DNA from 2 places in the Stenotrophomonas sp. 59 genome. Region 2 is predicted to be linked to the other one. Evidence: predicted binding sites of a transcription regulator. Region 2 holds the regulator's gene; the other holds the start of a gene.
What was found. Region 2 encodes FliA, which starts transcription of late flagellar genes. Its sites were predicted from a motif close to TAAAGTTTNNCNNNCNNNGGCCGATAA; they were not measured.
Positions count from the first base shown of each region.

Region 1: the regulator FliA is predicted to act here: its motif matches at 1,995-2,021, upstream of QP552_RS18725 (methyl-accepting chemotaxis protein).

Region 1 covers NZ_CP127408.1:4,082,444-4,088,595, reverse strand. The annotation lists gene QP552_RS18740 (response regulator transcription factor) at 1-546, shown strand, start outside; gene QP552_RS18735 (VOC family protein) at 569-940, shown strand; gene QP552_RS18730 (arylamine N-acetyltransferase) at 1,006-1,845, opposite strand; gene QP552_RS18725 (methyl-accepting chemotaxis protein) at 2,050-4,590, shown strand; gene QP552_RS18720 (sulfite reductase flavoprotein subunit alpha) at 4,716-6,152, opposite strand, start outside.
Region 2 covers NZ_CP127408.1:2,151,223-2,157,374, reverse strand. The annotation lists gene flhF (flagellar biosynthesis protein FlhF) at 1-1,085, shown strand, start outside; gene QP552_RS10045 (MinD/ParA family protein) at 1,072-1,959, shown strand; gene QP552_RS10040 (RNA polymerase sigma factor FliA) at 1,956-2,699, shown strand; gene cheY (chemotaxis response regulator CheY) at 2,757-3,149, shown strand; gene QP552_RS10030 (protein phosphatase CheZ) at 3,149-3,754, shown strand; gene QP552_RS10025 (chemotaxis protein CheA) at 3,757-5,586, shown strand; gene QP552_RS10020 (flagellar motor protein) at 5,688-6,152, shown strand, end outside.

The sequences.
Region 1 (6,152 bases), 1.9 Mb from region 2:
GTGGTGCTGGAGGCCGAAGACGGCCAGGCGCTGCTGGATGCGCTGGCCACCCAGCCGGTGGACGTGGTGCTCAGTGACATCCGCATGCCCGGGATGGACGGCATCGAAGCGCTGCGCCAGCTGCGTGCACGCGGTGACGCCACCCCGCTGCTGCTGCTGACCACCTTCGATGAAAGTGATCTGCTGCTGCGCGCCAGCGAGGCAGGAGCGCAGGGATTCCTGCTCAAGGACGCAGCACCGGCCGACCTGCGCGAGGCGATCGAGCGCGTTGCCACCGGTGAGACCCTGCTGCTGCCGGTCAGCACCGAGCCGGTACGCGCCCGCTACCGCTTCCATGATGAAGCGCCGCCCACCGATACCTTCGGTGAGCGCGAAGTAGCGATCCTGCGCCTGCTGGCCGGTGGCTACAGCAACAAGGAGATCGCGCGCAGCCTGTTCCTGGCCGAGGGCACGGTGAAGAACTATGTCTCGGCCATCCTCGACAAGCTCGGCACCCGCGACCGCACCCGCGCGGTGCTGAAGGCGATTACCCTGCGCATCATCTGAGCTGCCGGCACCAGGAAAAAGCATGAACCCGATCCTGCACGTTGAAATCCCCGCCAGTGACCTGGCCCGTGCCATCGCGTTCTACCAGCAATGGCTGCGGGTGGACGTGGATGCGCCGATCCTGCTGCATGACTGCCAGATGGCGTACCTGCCGTTTTCGGATGACGCGGAGGGTGCCAGCATGGCGCTGGTGCAAGGTGCGGACTACCGGCCCTCCGAGCAGGGCGCGCGCATCTATATCGGCGTGGATGATCTGGATGCCAGCCTCTCGCGCGCGCTGCAGGCAGGTGCCGAACTGCGCTTCGGTCCGGCCGATGCCGGCGACTGGCGCGTGGCCGAGATCCGCGACAGTGAAGGCAACCGCATCGCGCTGCAGGCCCGGGCAGTTCTGTAGAGCCGGGCCCACGCTCGGCTGCTGTTGGCCCAGCCGCCCAAGCTCAGCCGAGCATGGGCTCGGCTCTACAGGGTCGCGGCACGCGAGCGCTGCAGCCAATCGTTGATCGCCGGGTCCAGTCGCGGGTCGTCGGGCAGTTGCATGCCGAAACGCTGCTGCAGCACCTCGCGGACATCGCCGACATCGTGCAGCGGGCGCTTGTCCGGCGCCTGCCCGGGGCGGTACTCGGTGTAGTTGCCGCTGCCGATGGTGCGGCGCCAGTCGGGCCCGGTCAGCGAGGCGCGCAGCTGGCCCGGAAAGCTGGAATCGGGGTGGGTGCATACGTACCAGTTGCCCACCACGTTGTCGATCGGTGCAGGTGCCTGCAGATCGAAGCGGTACATCGCCCGCCAGCCGTCGCTGGATTCGGCTGACAGCACGAAGTCGCCCTGCTCGGGCAGGCGCTGCAGCAGATAGCGCTCATGCGGCGTGACCTGCGGCTGCGCATCGTGCAGGCACAGCGGCACGGTCGGGGTCAGGCTGCCGAAACCGGCATCCACCAGCCAATCATCGCCCTCCACATGCACGCGCAGCAGCAGGTGGGTCCGTGCAGTCAGCTCGCCGTCCTGTGCGGCCAGCAGGACGCGCGCACTCAGCGGCTGCGCATCGAAGCCCAGTGCCTGCAGCAGGGCCAGCAGTCCGCCATTGAGTTCGAAGCAGTAGCCACCCCGGCGCTCGTCGAGCAGCTTGCGCTGCACGCTGTCCAGGTCGATCGGCACCGCGTCGCGCAGCAGGCAGCTGAGCGTCTCGAATGGCAGCAGCGCGTTGTGGCGCTGCTGCAGCAGGGTCAGTCCGTCCAGCGTCAGCGGTGGTGGCGCATCCAGCTGCAGGCGTTGCAGATAGCGGGGGACATCGAGCGTGGTCATGGCGGCACCGGTCGGGGGAGGGAGGTCCACTGTGCTCCCCCAACCGGGGTTGAGGTCAAGCGCGGCGGCGATGTCATCCCCCCGTCGCCTGTGCCCGGTACAAAGGCCGCGTCCGTCAGCGATCGGCGTGGGCGAACGAAAAAAATCCCTAAAGTTGCGTCAGATCCGGCCGATACAGGTGCGTCCTTCCGCCTGGAGTCTGTCATGTCGGCCGTTGTCCCCCACCTCAGGTCCCTGCGCGCGCGCCTTGGCACGTTGCGCTCGGCGTCCCCCGGCCTGCTGCGCTGGCTGCAGCCGCATCGGCTCAGCGTGGCCAACAAGCTCAAGGCGACCCTGTGGGTCTGTGGGCTTGGCCTGGTCGCGATCGCTGCCGTCTACGCCTGGACCGGCCACGCCAGCGCACAGGCTGCACGCAGCCAGGCCAGCTACCAGCGCGGCAGCGATCTGGCTGCGAGCCTGGCCACGCGGGTGGCCGAAGCGCGCCGCCTGCAGACCCAGTATGCACGCAGTTTCGATGATGCCGACCGCAACCAGTTGCTGGTGACCCAGAAAGCCCTGCAGGCCGATCTGCAGGCGCTGCGTGCGATGCCGATGGATGCCAGCCGGCGCAAGGCCCTGCAGGCGCTGACCGAGGCCGCTGACGCGTTCTCGCAGGGTGTGGTGGCGCTGTTCGAACGTGTCGATGAAATGGGTCGCGGCGACGCTGGCCTTGCCGCGCAGCTGCAGCAGGCGGCCGATGCCCTGCAGACCCAGGTGGACGCCCAGCAGCGGCCGTCGCTGGCGCTGTCCCTGCAGAAGATGCGCCGTCAGGAGGCGCTGTTGCTGCTCGATGGTGATTCCACGCACGCCGATCGTGCGAGCGAAGAAAAACTGCCATTCGATCTGGCGCTGGCTGGTCTGCCTGCCGATGTGCAGGACGCCCTGCGCAGCGGAATGGAGGGCTACCAGGTCGCGTTGCTGGGCTACACCGCCGCGCGTGTCGGGCTGGATGTGGAAGCACAGTCACTGCTGGAAACCGCCGCTGGCGTGGCACCGGCGCTGGCCGCATTCCAGCAGGCACAGGTCGCGGCGCTGGCCAGTGCACAGGCACGCCAGCAGGCCGGCGCACGCGCCATGAGCGTGCTGTTCGCACTCACGCTGCTGCTGGTTGCCGGTGTATTGATCACCAGCCTGGTGCTGGTCCTGCGCGCGGTGCGCCAGCCGATCCAGGACACCCTGCGTTTCGCCAGCGACATCGCTGACGACCGCCTGGACACCACCCTGCGCGTCTACAACGCCAACGACGAGATCGGCCTGCTGGCCCAGCGCCTGGTCGACATGCAGCAGCGCCTGCGCGCGCGCATTGAGACCGAGCGGGCGGTGGCGCGCGGCAACACCCGCGTGCGCCAGGCATTGGACAGCGCGCAGACCGGCCTGATGGTGATCGATGCGGAAGGGCAGGTTGCCTACGCCAACCCGGCACTGCTGCTGCAGCTCGAGCGCCAGGTCGAAGAGCTGGTGGGCAGCGACGCGGTGCGCCTGCATCCAGCGCTGGGCAGCCTGGTCAGCGTGCGCCAGCGCGAGGAGCGCGAGATCGGCCATGCAGGGGTGCGCTACCAGCTGATTGCCAACGCCATCATCGACGAAGGCCAGTTCCTTGGCGTGGCGGTGGAATGGCGCAGCCGTGCGCTGGAAACCCTGTTGGAAACCGAAGTGGCCGCGCTGGTCGACGCCGCCGCTCACGGTGACCTGCATGGGCGCATCGCGCTGGAGGGCAAGCAGGGCTTCGTGCGCACGCTGTCGACCAGCATCAATCGCCTGCTGGCGACCTTTGAAACCAATCTCGGCGACCTGCAGGCACTGCTTGCCGCGCTGGCCCGCGGTGACCTCAGCGTGCGCATGGAGGGTGAACTGCAGGGGGTGTTCGCGCGCATGCGCGACGATGCCAATGCGACGGTCGCGCAGCTGGGCCGCATCGTCACCCGCATCCAGCATGCTACCGCCAGCCTCGATACCGGTGTTGGCGAGATCGTCGCCGGCCATCACGACCTGTCGCAGCGCACCGAACAACAGGCAGCCAACCTGGAAGAGACCGCCGCATCGATGCATGAGCTGACCGACACCGTCGGCCGCAACGCGGATGCCGCAGGGCGTGCGGACGCGCTGGTCAAGGGTGCCGCTGCGGTGGCACAGCGCGGTGGTGAGGCGGTGGGCCAGGTGGTGGCGACCATGCAGGGCATCAGCGAGGCGTCGCGCCGGATCGGCGATATCACCCAGCTGATTGATGGCATCGCGTTCCAGACCAACATCCTTGCGCTCAACGCGGCCGTGGAGGCGGCACGTGCGGGCGAGCAGGGCCGCAGCTTTGCCGTGGTGGCGGCAGAAGTACGCCTGCTGGCCCAGCGCAGTGCCGAGGCGGCGAAGCAGATCAAGGGATTGATCGAGGATTCGGTGGCGCGGGTCGGGCAAGGCAACCAGCAGGCCGAGCAGGCGGGCACCACCATGGGCGAGATCGTTGGCAGCGTGCAGCAGCTGGCCGAGCTGCTGGCCGGTATCCGCAGTGCATCGCAGGACCAGCATGCCGGCATCGCGCAGGTGAACCAGACCATCGTGCAGATGGAAGCCAGCACCCAGCGCAACGCCAGCCTGGTGGAAGAAGCCGGTGCCTCCACCGCGCAGATGCAGGCGCAGGTACACACGCTGGCCGAAGCGGTGGGCGCGTTCCGGCTGCAGCCGGAACAGCGGGCGGCACGCGCGGCGGCCTAGGCGGTGCTGTTCCGTGGGCCGGCGGGGAATCAGCCGAGTGCAGGCTCGGCTCTACATCATCGGGTCCGGGAAACACTGTAGAGCCGAGCCCATGCTCGGCTCACGCCAATGCGCGGTGGCAGGAATCAATACACGTCGCGACGGTAGCGCCCGCTCTCCAGCAGTGTTTCCACCGCCTCATCACCGAGCGCTTCACGCAGCACCCGGTCCACGCCTTCGGCCATGCCCTGCAGCGAACCGCACACGTGGATGACGGCACCACGCTGCATCCAGTCGCGCAGGGCATCGGCCGCCACACGCAGGCGATCCTGTACATAGCCGCCGTCGCCATCGCGCGAGAACGCCAGGTCCACCCGCACAAGATGACCGTTGGCCTGCCAGGCCTCGATCTCGTCGGCGAACAGGAAATCGTGCGCACGCTGGCGTTCACCAAACAGCAGCCAGTGCCCATGTTCTCCCGCATGGGCGGCTTCGCGCAGCAGGCTGCGCAGGCCGGCGATGCCGGTGCCGTTGCCGATCAATACCATGGGTGCACCGGTCACTCGATGGAAACCCGGATTGCGGTGCACGCGGGAGGCGATGCTGGCGCCTATCGGCGCATGCACTGACAGCCAGCCCGAGCCCAGGCCGGTACGTCCGGCTTCGTCATGGACCAGCCGTACCACCAGCTCGACCGCACCGTCATCCGTACAGGACGCGATGGAGTACTCCCGCCCCGGCAGCAGTGACAGCCCTGCCAGCCACAGGCACGCATCCTGCACCGCCAGCGCAGCATCGGCATCGGGCAGCTCGCGCTCGCTGGCCAGCGCCAGCAGCGTGCGCGGCTGGCCGTCGATCAGCAGCGGCTGCAGGGGATCCAGCCCATGTGCCTTCAGTACCGCACCGGCGTGCCGCGCGTTGTGGCGGGGCGCGACATGCAGGATGTCGCCCGCCTGCCACTGCACCTCGGCCGGTGCCGCAAGACGGATGCGCCAGATCGCACCGCCGATGCTGCCTGGATTGAGGCGGTCGCGGGCGAGCAGGCGCCACTCGTGCATCTGCGTGGCGGCCGGCAGCACGCTGTCATCGGTGGCGATGCCGGTCAGCGCGCCCAGCTGTTGCTGCCACTGGCGCAGCGCCGGTACCGCAGCGGCATCGACATCGATGCGCCCGAACAGCGCACGTGCACCGTTGCCCAGCAGCCAGCCATCGAATTGGCGGCCAAAGCCGCAGTAATGCGGGTACTGGCGGTCACCCAGGGCGAGCAGGCCGAACTGCAGGCCCGACAGATCGGGCGCTTGTGCCAGCAGCCGTCGCGCAGCGCCCCGCGCCGCATCCGGAGGTTCGCCATCGCCAAAGGTGCTCAGCACGAACAAGGCCTGCGCAGTGCGCGCGAGCTGCGTGGCATCGACCCGGGCCAATGGCAGTACCTGCACAGCATGGCCAGCGGCCTGCAGTTGCGCGGCAGCACGCCAGGCCAGTTGTTCGCCCAGCCCGCTCTGGCTGGCATGCACGACCAGCCAAGGTGCGCGGCCATCATCGGCGGCGGCAACCGGAAGCGACTGGCGCAGCCCGCGCGCGGC
Region 2 (6,152 bases):
AGGCGCATCACGAAAGCGTGCCGGCGGCGCTGCAGCCGCCGCCGCTGCCGACCACGGCCGTCGCCGAACCGCAGCCGGCCATCGCCGCCAGCGAACCGGCGTTGGCCGATGCCAGCGTCGAAACCGCGCCGGAGCCCACCCTCGCCCCGGCCCCGGTGCTGACCGTGGTTGCCCAGGACGACGCCGAGATCCGCCAGCTGCGCCAGGAAGTGGCCGGCATGCGCCAGGTGATCGAGCGCGAGATGAACCGCTTCACCGACGAGCGCCTGCGCGGCTGCCCGGTGCGCGCCACCGCGCTGGACCTGATGGACGAGTACGGTTTCGACGCCGGGCTGGCCCGCGACGTGGCCATGCAGATCCCGCTGGAGACCGAGGCCCATCGCGGCCGCGGCCTGATGCTGGGGCTGATCTCGCGCAAGCTGCCGATCGCCCCGGTCGACCCGCTTGAAGAAGGCGGCGTGATCGCCCTGGTCGGCCCGACCGGCGCCGGCAAGACCACAACCATCGCCAAGCTGGCCTCGCGCTTCGCCGAGAAGCACGCGCCGCGTGACGTCGCCCTGGTGACCACCGACACCACCCGCATCGGCGCCCGCGAGCAGCTGTACGGCTACGGCCGCCAGCTCGGCATCGCCGTGCACGAGGCCAACAGCGGCACCGACCTGGACCAGCTGCTGGAACGCCTGAAGGACTACAAGCTGGTGCTGATCGATACCGCCGGGCTGGGCCCGCGCGACCGCGCACTGGCCGCCCAGCTGCAGTGGCTGCGCGCCGCCCGCCAGGTGCGCACCCTGCTGGTGCTGCCGGCCAACACCAGCTTCGGCGACATGGACGAGGTGGTCCGCCGCTTCGGCGCCGCCAACCTGCAGGGCCTGGTACTGAGCAAGCTGGACGAGACCGGCCGCTTCGGCAACGCCCTGTCGGTGGCCGTGGACCATGCCCTGCCGATCACCTGGGTGACCGATGGCCAGGACGTTCCGGACGACCTGCACCGGGCCAGTGCAGCCAATCTTGTACTTCGCCTTGAAGATTTGCGCCGAGCGGCCGATATGCCCTGCAACCCGGAGTTGAACCATGCCGTCGCGTGAGTACGCCAAGCTGACCAAGACCTTCCCGCTGTCGGCCACCCGCAGCGAGCCGCTCGGCCCTGTGCGCACCATTGCCGTGACCGGTGGCAAGGGCGGCGTGGGCAAGACGAATGTGTCCGCCAACCTGGCCGTGGCACTGGCCGGCATGGGCAAGCGCACGCTGCTGCTGGACGCCGATCTTGGCCTGGCCAACATCGACGTGATCCTGGGGCTGAATCCCACCTTTACGCTGGCCGACCTGGTCGCCGGCCGCTGCTCGCTGGAAGACGTCATCGTCGAAGGCCCGAACGGCGTGCTGGTAGTGCCGGCCGCATCCGGCCGCCGGCACATGGCCGAGCTGGCCCCGGCCGAGCACGTCGGCCTGGTCAACGTGTTCTCAGAGCTGGAACGCGAACTGGACATCATGGTGGTCGACACCGCCGCGGGCATCACCGACGGCGTGCTGACCTTCTGCCAGGCGGCGCAGGACACCGTGGTGGTGGTCTGTGACGAACCGGCTTCGATCACCGACGCCTACGCGCTGATCAAGGTGCTCTCGCGCGAACGCGGCGTGGACCGCATCCAGGTGGTGGCCAACATGGTGCGCGACCCCAACGAGGGCCGCGTGCTGTACGAGAAGCTGACCCGTGTCTGCGAGAAGTTCCTCGCCGATGTCTCGCTGAACTACCTGGGCTGCGTACCGCAGGATGACTGGCTGCGCCTGTCGGTGCAGCGCCAGCAGCCGGTGGTGAAGGCCTACCCGTCCAGCCCGGCGGCGCTGGCGATCACCGAGATCGCGCGTCGCACCGCGCGCTGGCAGGCGCCGACCGAACCGCGTGGCGGCGTCGAGTTCTTCCTTGAGCGCATTCTCAAGCAGCGCGGGGTGGCCGCATGAAAGGTGCAGCCCAGTACCGGGAGGTCCAGCGCTCGGCGGCCAACGAGGTCATCGCCCAGCACTCGGACCTGGTGCGGCGCATCGCCCACCACCTGGCCGCGCGGTTGCCGGCCAGCGTTGAAGTGGACGACCTGATCCAGGCCGGCATGATGGGCCTGATCGAAGCCTCGCGCAGCTACGACGCCGATCAGGGCGCCTCGTTCGAGACCTATGCATCGATCCGCATCCGCGGTTCGATGATCGACGAGATCCGCCGTGGAGACTGGGTGCCGCGCTCGGTGCACCGCCGTGCCCGCGATGCCGCCGCCACCATCCGCCGCCTGGAACAGAGCAGCGGCCGCGCCGCAAGCGCCACCGAAGTGGCCGCCGCGATGGAGATGCCACTGCCCGAATACCTGCGGTTGATGGAAGACGCCGCACGCGGCCAGGTGCTGAGCCTGGAATCGCGCATCGAGGACCAGGGCGAGCTGGACACCGTCGCCCAGGGCGGCCCGACCCCGCAGCAGGTGCTGGAGCGCGGCGAGTTCGGCCGCGAGCTGGGCAAGGCCATCGGCCACCTGCCCGAGCGCGAACAACTGGTGCTCTCGCTCTATTACGAGCAGGAACTGAACCTGAAGGAGATCGGCGCGGTGCTCGGCGTGAGCGAGTCGCGGGTCTGCCAGATCCACGGCCAGGCGGTGCTGCGCCTGCGTGGCCGGCTCAAGATTTTCGAGGCGGCGGACGCCGGCCTGGAAGAATGAACATGCCCGAGGCGGCTGCCCCCGGCCGCCCGGAATGAACAACAAAGGAACTCTGCTTTGAACAAGAACATGCGCATCCTGATCGTCGACGACTTCTCGACCATGCGTCGAATCGTCAAGAACCTGCTGGGCGATCTGGGCTTCACCAACACCGCCGAAGCCGAGGACGGGCATGCCGCGCTGTCGCTGCTGCAGAGCCAGCCGTTCGATTTCGTGGTCACCGACTGGAACATGCCGGTGATGACCGGCATCGAGCTGCTGAAGGCGATCCGCGCCGATGCCAAGCTGAAGACCCTGCCGGTGCTGATGGTCACCGCCGAGGCCAAGCGCGAGCAGATCATCGAAGCCGCCCAGAACGGCGTGAACGGCTACATCATCAAGCCGTTCACCGCGCAGACGCTGGAAGAGAAGCTCGGCAAGATCTTCGAACGCCTGGCGGCCAGCGCCTGATGGATACCACGGTCGACAAGAACGCCCTCGCCCTGCGCCTGCAGGAAGCCCTGGACGCACTGGAGTCCGGTGACGAAGCCGCCTGGCGGCAACGCATCGACGGACTGGTCGCGCTGCGTACGCAGCCGATGATGAGCGGCCTCTCGCGGCTGGCCCGCGAGCTGGGACAGGCACTGGGTGAACTGCCGACCGTGCCCAGCGAGGCCGGCGAGCTGGACGACGCCTGCGCACGCCTTGACCACGTGGTTGCGATGACCGAACAGGCCACGCACCGCACCCTGGACCTGGCCGAGGAATGCCGCAGCCTGACCGAACAGCTGCGCGCCGAAGGCCTGCAGCCGGGCCAGGACGCGCAGCTCGAGCGCATCCGCCACAACCTGACCGAGATCGCCCTGACCCAGAGCTACCAGGACCTGACCGGGCAGATCATCCGTCGCGTGGTCGGCATCGTCCGCCGCGTGCACGAGGGCTTTGGCGCACTCGGCCTGCCGCCGGAACAGCATCGCACCGATCCGGAACTGGCCGGGCCGGCACTGAAGGGACTGGACCGCCACGCGGTCTCGCAGAACGACGCCGACGACCTGTTGTCGGATCTGGGGCTGTAAGCATGAGCGCGGTATCCGACGACATCACTGCCGATTTCATCATCGAGGCCCAGGAAATCCTGGATCGCCTGGGCGAACAGCTGGTGTCGCTGGAGCAGGCACCGCAGGACACCGAGCAACTCAACGCGGTGTTCCGCGGCTACCACACGCTCAAGGGCGGCGCCGGCTTCCTTGGCGTCACCGCCATGGTCGAGCTGTGCCACGCCGCTGAAGAAGCACTTGGCATCGCGCGTGCCGGGCAGGCGGTACTGCAGGCCCACCACTTCGACGCCGCCCAGCAATCGCTGGACTACCTGCAGTCGATGCTGGACGCCGTGTCCTCCGGTACCGAGCCGGGCTATGCGCCGCCGGACCTGATCGCGCAGTTCGACATGAACGGTGGCACTGCCGCACCGGTCGCTGCGGCCGCGCCTGCGGCAGGCGGCAGCGATCTGATCACCGACGACGAATTCGAGGCCCTGCTCGACCAGCTGCACGGCGGCAACGCGCCGACCGCAGTCGCGCCGGCGAAGAAGGCCGACGACGGCCTGATCAGCGAAGACGAGTTCGAAGCCCTGCTGGACCAGCTGCACGGTGGCGCTGCGCCAGGCACCAAGCCTGCTGCCGCCGTCGCGGCGGCACCCGCCGCAGCACCGCGCCCGGCCCCCGTCCCGGCACCCGCAGCCAAGCCTGCAGCCAAGCCGATGGCCGAGGCCGAGCACACCGTGCGCGTGGACACCAAACGCCTGGATGCGATCGTCAACCTGATCGGCGAACTGGTGCTGTCACGCAACCGCCTGAAGACCCTGCGTGCACGCCTGCGCGACGAGGAGCTGGACCGCGCCGTATCGACGCTGGACATCGCCACTGCCCGCCTGCAGTCGGCGGTGATGCGTACCCGCATGCAGCCGGTGGGCAAGGTGTTCTCGCGCTTCCCCAAGGTCGCCCGCGACGTCGCCCGCTCGCTGAAGAAGGAAGTGGACCTCGAGCTGGTCGGCGCCGAGACCGAGCTCGACCGCAACCTGGTCGAAGCGCTGGCCGACCCGCTGGTGCATCTGGTCCGCAACGCCATCGACCACGGCGTGGAAATGCCCGACCTGCGTGAAGCGCAGGGCAAGCCGCGGATGGGCCATGTGCGCCTGTCCGCCCAGCAGGAAGGTGACTACGTCAGCATCGAGGTGCAGGACGATGGCGCCGGCATCGACCCGGAAAAGCTGCGTGCCAAGGCGCGCGAAAAGGGCCTGATCGATCCGGAAGCCGCTGCCCGCCTGAGCAGCGAGGAATGCCTGCACCTGGTGTTCCTGCCCGGCTTCTCGACCAAGCAGCAGGTCACCGATATTTCCGGCCGCGGCGTCGGCATGGACGTGGTGCAGTCGCGCATCCGCGAACTGAGCGGCCAGATCCAGATCCAGTCGGAACTGGGGCGTGGCAGCCGCTTCCTGATCCGCGTGCCGCTCACCCTGGCGATCCTGCCGACCCTGCTGGTGCAGGCCGGCGAGGACGTCTACGCGCTACCGCTGGCGCGTGTGATGGAAGTGCTGCACGCACCGCGCACGTCGCTGGGCTGGTTCGATGGCCGCGCCGTGCTCGACCGCCGCTCGCACACCCTGCCGCTGGTCGACCTGCGCCAGTGGCTGGATGTGACGCCCGCCGCGTCGACCCTGCTGACCATCGTGGTGCTGCAGGCCGGTGAAGCGCGCTTCGGACTGGTCGTGGACCAGGTGCGCGGGCGCGAGGAAGTGGTCATCAAGCCACTGCCGAAAGCCCTGCGCGGCCTGCGCGGTTATGCCGGTGCAACCTTGATCGGCGATGGTCGCATGGCACTGATCCTGGACGTGGACGGCATCCGCTGAACCCCGCCGGGCATGACCCGGCGACCCGAAAACTGTGACTACCGTCTGTACGCGTTCTCCCGGTGTCTCAAGTCCCATTCATACAAGCCGATACCGGAACCATGGATAGACTCAGCCTCATTGGACTCTTTCTCGCCCTGGCCTCGCTGGTCGGTGGCAGCATCCTCAAGGGCGCCGGCCTGGCATCGCTGTGGTCGCCTGCGGCGTTCGTGATCGTCATCGTCGGCACCGTTGCCGCGATCCTGCTGCACACTTCGCCGGCAGTGTTCAAGCATGCGTTCAAGATCGTGCGCTGGGTCGTGCGCCCGCCGCACAGCGATCGCCGCGAACTGATCCAGCAGATCGTCGAGTGGAGCAACATCGCCCGTCGCCAGGGCCTGCTGGGCCTGGAATCGCAGGTGGAAGCGCAGCAGGACCCGTTCCTGCGCAAGGGCCTGCAGCTGCTGGTGGACGGCATCGAGCCCGAATCGATGCGGCACATGCTGGAAATCGAACTGGGCAGCCAGGAACACCAGGACCAGGCCGGTGCCAAGGTATTCGAGGCGATGGGCATCTACGCGCCCACG